Regions from separate parts of the Streptomyces sp. NPDC088706 genome, predicted to be linked through region 1. Evidence: predicted binding sites of a transcription regulator. Region 1 holds the regulator's gene; the other holds the start of a gene.

The links. The regulator HrcA, encoded in region 1, represses chaperone genes, less so after heat shock. The targets are predictions, from matches to a motif close to TTNGCACTCNGNNNNNCNGAGTGCNAA.
Region 2: the regulator HrcA is predicted to act here: its motif matches at 2,111-2,137, upstream of groL (chaperonin GroEL).

What each region holds. Positions count from the first base shown of each region.
Region 1 is NZ_JBIVLW010000001.1:757,951-762,321, forward strand. It holds gene ACIQAK_RS03525 (nitronate monooxygenase) at 1-299, opposite strand, end outside; gene dnaJ (molecular chaperone DnaJ) at 432-1,571, opposite strand; gene hrcA (heat-inducible transcriptional repressor HrcA) at 1,572-2,588, opposite strand; gene ACIQAK_RS03540 (MBL fold metallo-hydrolase) at 2,754-3,485, shown strand; gene ACIQAK_RS03545 (DUF3097 domain-containing protein) at 3,766-4,371, shown strand, end outside.
Region 2 is NZ_JBIVLW010000014.1:46,512-50,882, reverse strand. It holds gene thrC (threonine synthase) at 1-1,024, shown strand, start outside; gene ACIQAK_RS25720 (MoaD/ThiS family protein) at 1,093-1,371, shown strand; gene ACIQAK_RS25715 (cold-shock protein) at 1,791-1,997, shown strand; gene groL (chaperonin GroEL) at 2,300-3,922, shown strand.

The sequences.
Region 1 (4,371 bases):
AGCGGGGTCTCGTACCAGGCGGCCTCCCCGGCCAGCTGGTGGCGGTAGACCTCGACGGCGCTGGGGTCGGCGAGCGCGGGCTGCGGCATGAAGAGGTTGACGCCGAAGGGCCCGCCGGTGAGCCGGCGCAGCTGTTTGATCTCGTTGTACATGCCGTCCGCCGTCTTGTACCCGGCGGCCAGGAACCCGAGCCCGCCCGCCTCGGCGACGGCGGCGGCGAGCTGGGGTCCGGAAGCGCCGCCCGCCATGGGGGCCTGCACGACCGGATACCGGCAGAGATCGGTCAACGCGGAGGACATGACCGCATCGTGCCACGTCCGCCGCACAGGGCCGAATCAGCCAGCCTTCGGCGTGACCGGATCTCCCGCAGAACGCCGCACCGCCCACCGGCGGAGAACCGATGGGCGGTGCGGTGAAAGGCGGAAAAGGCTTCAGCGGCCGTTGAAGGCGTCCTTCAGCCGGGAGAAGAGCCCCTGTTGGCCTGGCTGGAACTGGCCCAAGGGTCGCTCCTCGCCGCGCAGCTTGGAGAGCTCCCGCAGCAGCCGCTCCTGCTCCGCGTCGAGCTTGGAGGGGGTCATCACCTCGACGTGCACGATCAGGTCGCCCCGGCCGCCGCCCCGCAGGTGGGTGATGCCCCGCCCGTGCAGCGGTACGGACTGGCCGGACTGGGTGCCGGGCCGGATGTCGATCTCCTCGACGCCGTCCAGCGTCTCCAGCGGACACTTGGTGCCGAGGGCGGCGGCCGTCATCGGGATGGTGACCGTGCAGTGCAGGTCGTCGCCGCGCCGCTGGAAGACCGCGTGCGGCAGCTCGTGGATCTCGACGTACAGGTCGCCGGGCGGGCCGCCGCCCGGGCCGACCTCGCCCTCACCGGCGAGCTGGATGCGGGTGCCGTTGTCGACGCCCGCGGGGATCTTGACGGTGAGCGTGCGGCGCGAGCGGATGCGGCCGTCACCGGCGCACTCCGGGCACGGCGTCGGCACGACCGTACCGAAGCCCTGGCACTGCGGGCAGGGCCGCGAGGTCATGACCTGGCCCAGGAAGGACCGGGTGACCTGCGAAACCTCGCCGCGGCCGCGGCACATGTCACAGGTCTGGGCGGAGGTGCCTGGGGCCGCGCCCTCGCCGCTGCAGGTGTTGCAGACGACCGCCGTGTCGACCTGGATGTCCTTGGTGGTGCCGAAGGCCGCCTCGGAGAGGTCGATCTCCAGCCGGATCATGGCGTCCTGGCCGCGACGGGTGCGCGAGCGGGGCCCGCGCTGCGAGGCCGTTCCGAAGAACGCGTCCATGATGTCGGAGAAGTTGCCGAAGCCGCCGGCTCCGAAACCGCCCGCGCCACCGCCACCGCCGCCCGCGGAGAGCGGGTCGCCGCCGAGGTCGTAGACCTGCTTCTTCTGCGGGTCCGAGAGCACCTCGTAAGCGGCGTTGATCTCCTTGAACCGCTCCTGGGTCTTCGGGTCCGGGTTGACATCCGGGTGCAGCTCGCGTGCGAGCCGACGGAATGCCTTCTTGATCTCGTCCTGAGACGCGTCGCGGCGCACGCCGAGTACGGCGTAGTAGTCCGTGGCCACTTACGACTCCGCCAGGATCTGTCCGACGTAACGTGCCACTGCGCGTACCGCTCCCATCGTTCCGGGGTAGTCCATGCGGGTCGGTCCGACCACGCCGAGTTTGGCGACTGCCTCGTCGCCCGAACCGTAGCCGACCGCGACGACGGACGTGGACGTGAGGCCCTCGTGGGCGTTCTCGTGCCCGATCCGCACGGTCATGGCTGAGTCCGTGGCCTCACCGAGCAGCTTCAGCAGGACGACCTGCTCCTCCAGTGCTTCCAGCACCGGCCGGATCATCACAGGGAAGTCGTGCCCGAAGCGGGTGAGGTTGGAGGTGCCGCCGATCATCAGCCGCTCCTCCGTCTCCTCGACCAGGGTTTCGAGGAGGGTGGAAAGGACCGTGGAGACCGTTCCGCGGTCCTCGCTGTCGAAGGATTCCGGCAGCTCCCGCACCAGCCGCGGGACATCCGCGAAGCGGCGTCCGACGACCCGGCTGTTGAGCCGGGCCCGCAGATCCGCGAGGGATGCCTCGCCGAAGGGCGCGGGGCAGTCGATCATACGCTGTTCGACCCGGCCGGTGTCCGTGATCAGGACCAGCATCAGCCGGGCGGGGGCCAGCGACAGCAGCTCCACGTGCCGCACCGTCGAGCGGGTCAGCGAGGGGTACTGCACGACCGCGACCTGCCGGGTCAGCTGCGCGAGCAGCCGTACGGTCCGGCCGACCACGTCGTCGAGGTCGACCGCGCCGTCGAGGAAGTTCTGGATGGCCCGGCGCTCGGGCGAGGAGAGCGGCTTGACGCCGGCGAGCTTGTCGACGAAGAGGCGGTACCCCTTGTCGGTGGGGATGCGGCCCGCGCTCGTGTGCGGCTGCGCGATGAAGCCCTCGTCCTCCAGCACCGCCATGTCGTTGCGGACGGTGGCCGGGGAGACACCCAGCTGGTGCCGTTCGGTGAGCGCCTTGGAGCCGACGGGCTCCTCGGTGCCGACATAGTCCTGGACGATGGCGCGCAGCACCTCGAGCCTGCGTTCGCTGAGCATGGCGCACACCTCCAGCTGTTGTTTCCCGGTGCCTGTCTGGCACTCGCTGCGTACGAGTGCCAACCTTCGATGCCGTCAGTGTACGGGGGTGGGGTGGGGCAGGGGCAAGGGCGACCGGCCACGCCGCCGACGGCCCGCGCGGGTGGTTGCCGATAGCGTCGTGCCATGGACGTCTCTTGGGAAGACTTCGGCTGGGAGCGGTTGGGCCACGGTATCGGGCGGCGGCGCCTGCCGGGCTGGGACGCCACGGCGGCGCTGGTCGCCGGGGCCGACGGCGTGCTGCTGTTCGACACCGGCTCGACCCTGCGCGAGGGCGTCGAGCTGCGCAGGCAGGCCGAGGCGCTGCTCGGCCGGAGGGTGACGCATATCGCACTGAGCCACCCCCACTTCGACCATGTGCTGGGGACGGCGGCGTTCGCCGGCGCCCAGGTGTACGGGGCGGTGGGCGTCACCGCCCTGCTGCGGCGCTCGGCGGACGAGCTGACCGGGTCGGCCGTGCGCCACGGGCTCGCGGAGGAGGACGCGCACCGGGCGGTGGACGCGCTGGTGGTGCCGCACCACGAGGTGACCGGCGAGTGGACGCTCGACCTGGGCGGCGGCCGTCAGGTGCTGTTGGCCAACGTGGGGCCGGGCCACAGCGGCCATGACCTCGCGGTGCTGGTTCCGGGTACGGACGGCGAGGGTGCGGTGGTGCTCTGCGGCGACCTGGTGGAGGAGTCGGGCGAGCCGCAGGCGGGCGGGGACGCGATCCCCTCGCGCTGGCCCGCCGCCCTGGACCGGCTCCTCGATCTGGGCGGCGAGGGCGCGGTGTACGTACCGGGGCACGGGGCGGTGGTGGACGCGGCGTTCGTCCGGGCGCAGCGGGCGTCGCTGGCGGAGCGGTTCGACGCGGTGTGAATGGGTGGGGTGGGCGTGGGCGTGGGCGGGGTCGAGCTGGGGGTGAGCGGCGGGGTGCGCCGGAGGGTGAGCGGTGGGACGGGCCGGAGGTGAGCGGTGGGGTGCGCCGGAGGGTGAGTGGCGGGGTGCGCCGAGGGTGAGCGGTGGGACGGGCCGGAGGTGAGCGGTGGGGTGCGCCGAGGGTGAGCGGTGGGACGGGCCGGAGGTGAACGGTGGGGTGCGCCGGAGGTGAGCGGTGGGGTGCGCCGAGGGAGCGCGTGCGGCGAATTATCGTCGTGCCATGCGCAGCTACCAGCCGGACCTGACCCCGCCGTGGAAGAGGTCCGCCCCCGTGCCCGAGGTCCCCGCCGAACCCGACCTGGTCGTGGAGGAGGTCGCCACCGGTTTCTGCGGGGCGGTGATCCGCTGCGAGAGGACGGCCCTGAGGCCCACGGTGACCCTGGAGGACCGCTTCGGCAAGCACCGGGTCTTCCCGATGGAGCCGCGCGCCTTCCTGCTGGAGGGCAAGGTGGTCACACTGGTCCGCCCGGGGCCCGGGGGGCCGGTGCGCCCCACCCGTACGGCCTCCGGTTCGGTGGCGGTGCCCGGCGCGCGGGCGCGGGTGGCGCGGGCGGGGCGGATCTACGTGGAGGGCCGGCACGACGCGGAACTGGTCGAGCGGGTGTGGGGCGACGACCTGCGCATCGAGGGCGTGGTCGTGGAGTACCTGGAGGGGATCGACGATCTTCCGGCCGTCGTGGGCGAGTTCGCGCCGGGGCCGGACGCCCGGCTCGGGGTGCTGGTGGACCACCTGGTGCCCGGCTCCAAGGAGTCCCGGATCGCCGCGCAGGTCTCGGACCCGCACGTGCTGGTGGTGGGCCACCCGTACATCGACGTGTGGGAGGCG
Region 2 (4,371 bases), on a different contig from region 1:
CAACCCCGGTTTCACCAAGCTGGTCAAGGCCGACAACCTCGCCCGTGAGCTGGGCGTCACCGGCGGTCTGTACGTCAAGGACGACTCCGGCAACCCGACGCACTCCTTCAAGGACCGCGTCGTCGCCATCGCCGTCGAGGCCGCCCGCGCCTTCGGTTTCACCACCCTCTCCTGCTCCTCCACGGGCAACCTGGCCGGTGCCGTCGGCGCCGCCGCCGCCCGCGCCGGACTGCGCTCCTGCGTGTTCATCCCGCACGACCTGGAGCAGGGCAAGGTCGTCATGGCCGCGGTGTACGGCGGTGAGCTGGTCGGCATCGAGGGCAACTACGACGACGTCAACCGCTTCTGCTCCGAGCTCATCGGCGACCCGCTCGGCGAGGGCTGGGGCTTCGTCAACGTCAACCTGCGCCCGTACTACGGCGAGGGCTCCAAGACCCTGGCGTACGAGATCTGCGAGCAGCTCGGCTGGCGGCTGCCCGACCAGATCGTCATCCCGATCGCGTCCGGCTCCCAGCTGACGAAGATCGACAAGGGGTTCCAGGAGCTGATCAAGCTCGGCCTGGTCGAGGACCGGCCGTACAAGATCTTCGGCGCCCAGGCCGAGGGCTGCTCCCCGGTCTCCGCCGCCTTCAAGGCCGGTCACGACGTGGTCCGCCCCCAGAAGCCGAACACCATCGCCAAGTCGCTGGCCATCGGCAACCCGGCGGACGGCCCGTACGTCCTCGACATCGCCCGCCGCACCGGCGGCGCGGTGGAGGACGTGAACGACGAGCAGGTCGTCGACGCGATCAAGCTGCTGGCGCGCACCGAGGGCATCTTCGGCGAGACGGCGGGCGGCGTGACTCTCGGCGTGACGAAGAAGCTGATCGAGGCCGGCGTGATCGACCCGGCGCTCACCACCGTCGTCCTGAACACCGGTGACGGGCTAAAGACGCTCGACGCGGTCTCCGCGACCTCGCAGGCGACGGCCACCATCAAGCCGAGCCTGGACGCGTTCCGCGCCGCGGGCCTCGCCTCCGCCTGACCCACCGAGACCGAGCAGACCGCGACCGAGTCCGAGCGACCGAGTCCGAAGCAAGAAGGGCACCCACCATGAGCGTCAAGGTCCGCATCCCCACCATCCTCCGCACGTACACGGGCGGCCAGGCCGAGGTCCCGGCGGAGGGCGCGAAGCTCTCCGAGGTCATCGAGTCCCTGGAGAAGGACCACCCGGGCATCGCCGCCCGCGTCCTGGACGACCAGGGCAAGCTGCGCCGCTTCGTGAACGTGTACGTCAACGACGACGACGTGCGCTTCGAGGGCGGCCTCGACGCGGCCACGCCGGACGGCGCCGGCATCTCGATCATCCCGGCCGTGGCCGGCGGCTGCTGATCCGACTGCCCTCAGCTGAACAACCGTTGCCCCCTCCGCGACACAAAGCGGAGGGGGCAATTCTGCATGGTTGAGCGCGGTACAGTTGGGGAAGCCCCCTCCGCTGCTCGTGCCGCCCGCATATGAGAATGCGCCCGGCCCCGATAAGAAGCAGCCAAAGTACGTGAACCCCTTGCGGCATAAGTGGCCTTTGCCTGGCCCGACTTGCCCGTAAATCTCAGCAATCCCGCGTGTTCGGGCGTTCGTCTGTGCCCAGAATTCTCGTCCGATTGACCTGTTGCAGAGGGCAGTTGGGCGGATACATTCGGCCGCGGTCGACGCGCTGCGGCGCCGCGCACCCTCTCCTGTCGGAGGGTGAGTTCCGACCCGGGCCCGCGAAGTGCGGTCCCGTGCAAGGGCCAGTAATAGGGGAGTTAGGCATGGCTCAGGGCACCGTCAAGTGGTTCAACGCGGAGAAGGGGTACGGCTTCATCGCGGTCGACGGTGGTGCGGATGTTTTCGTCCACTACAGCGCGATCCAGATGGACGGGTACCGCACCCTCGAAGAGGGTCAGCGAGTTGAATTCGAGATCTCGCAGGGCCAGAAGGGGCCCCAGGCCGACATGGTCAAGCTCGCCGTCGGCTGAGCCCGGCGCGGCCGTCCGACGTCACTACTCACGCACCTAGGGCCCGACCCCGGATCAGGGGATCGGGCCCCAGGTGCGTCCCGGGACCGTATGGCGGGCACCGGCCTGAGGCGCTTGCACTCTCGGGGGTCGAGTGCTAATCATTGGCGTTAGCACTCTCCAGGTGAGAGTGACAGAAACTTGGACCGGGCCGGTGAGGCCCGCAGGCGCGGTGGGGCAAGGAACCACCACGCACGCTGGCCGTCCGTCGCGGGCGCCTCTCGGTCCGGAGAATCCACCCCTGTCCGGGAGGACCACTTCACATGGCCAAGATCATCGCGTTCGACGAGGAGGCACGGCGCGGTCTCGAGCGCGGGATGAACCAGCTCGCCGACGCCGTCAAGGTCACCCTCGGCCCCAAGGGCCGTAACGTCGTCCTCGAGAAGAAGTGGGGCGCGCCCACGATCACCAACGATGGTGTTTCCATCGCCAAGGAGATCGAGCTCGAGGACCCGTACGAGAAGATCGGTGCGGAGCTGGTCAAGGAGGTCGCCAAGAAGACGGACGACGTCGCCGGCGACGGTACGACCACCGCCACCGTTCTCGCCCAGGCTCTCGTCCGCGAGGGTCTGCGCAACGTAGCCGCCGGCGCCAACCCGATGGCCCTCAAGCGGGGCATCGAGAAGGCCGTCGAGGCCGTCTCCGCCGCTCTGCTGGAGCAGGCCAAGGACGTGGAGACCAAGGAGCAGATCGCTTCGACGGCTTCCATCTCCGCCGCCGACACCGAGATCGGCGCCAAGATCGCCGAGGCGATGGACAAGGTCGGCAAGGAAGGCGTCATCACCGTCGAGGAGTCCCAGACCTTCGGTCTGGAGCTCGAGCTCACCGAGGGTATGCGCTTCGACAAGGGCTACATCTCGGCCTACTTCGCCACCGACATGGAGCGTATGGAGGCGTCGCTCGACGACCCGTACATCCTGATCGTCAACTCGAAGGTCGGCAGCGTCAAGGACCTGATCCCGCTGCTGGAGAAGGTCATGCAGTCGGGCAAGCCGCTGCTGATCATCGCCGAGGACGTCGAGGGCGAGGCGCTCTCCACCCTGGTCGTCAACAAGATCAAGGGCACGTTCAAGTCCGTCGCCGTCAAGGCCCCGGGCTTCGGCGACCGCCGCAAGGCCATGCTCGCGGACATCGCCATCCTCACGGGTGGCACCGTGATCTCCGAGGAGGTCGGTCTCAAGCTGGAGAACGCCGGCCTGGACCTGCTCGGCCGTGCCCGCAAGGTCGTCATCACCAAGGACGAGACCACGATCGTCGACGGTGCCGGTGACAGCGACCAGGTTCAGGGTCGCGTCAACCAGATCCGTGCCGAGATCGAGAACTCCGACTCGGACTACGACCGCGAGAAGCTCCAGGAGCGCCTGGCGAAGCTGGCCGGCGGCGTGGCCGTCATCAAGGCCGGCGCCGCCACCGAGGTGGAGCTCAAGGAGCGCAAGCACCGCATCGAGGACGCGGTGCGCAACGCCAAGGCCGCCGTCGAGGAGGGCATCGTCGCCGGTGGTGGCGTGGCTCTGCTCCAGGCCTCGGCCGTCTTCGACAAGCTCGACCTCACGGGTGACGAGGCGACCGGCGCCAACGCCGTGAAGCTCGCGCTGGAGGCCCCGCTCAAGCAGATCGCCGTCAACGGTGGTCTCGAGGGTGGCGTCGTCGTGGAGAAGGTCCGCAACCTGCCGATCGGTCACGGCCTCAACGCCGCGACCGGCGAGTACGTCGACATGATCGCCGAGGGCATTCTCGACCCGGCGAAGGTCACGCGCTCCGCTCTGCAGAACGCCGCCTCCATCGCCGCGCTCTTCCTCACCACCGAGGCCGTCATCGCCGACAAGCCCGAGAAGGCCGGCGCGGCCGCTCCGGGCGGCATGCCGGGCGGTGACATGGACTTCTGATCCGCCGCGGAGCCCCGGGTCCGCCGGGTGCCTCCGGCCGATCGAAGTTCCGCGTACGTCGCGTAGTGCGTCCCACAGGGGCGGTACCTCCTTCACGGGAGGTGCCGCCCCTGTGGCGTGTCCGGGCGTCGGTGGGCGTGTTCCGGGCCGGTGGGCTTGTTCTCCGGGCCATTGGGGGTGATCTCCGGGCCGGTGGGGGGGTGATCTCCGGGCCGGTGGGGGTGTGCGAGGCCTGTTCCCGGGGTGCGCGAACGAGTGGCTGGGGGGGCGGACGGGCGGCTGGAGGGCGCGGCGAGTGGTCGGCTTGGCCGAATGTTTACTTGCCGCCCCCTTCCCCCTGCGGCAGGGCCAATCCTCGCGCGTAGGCCGATGCCGGTGGCGCGCCAGTCAACCATGGGATAGCGCGGTCGCGGAGGCTGCCGGGGGCGCGACAGCTGGTTCTCCCGTTC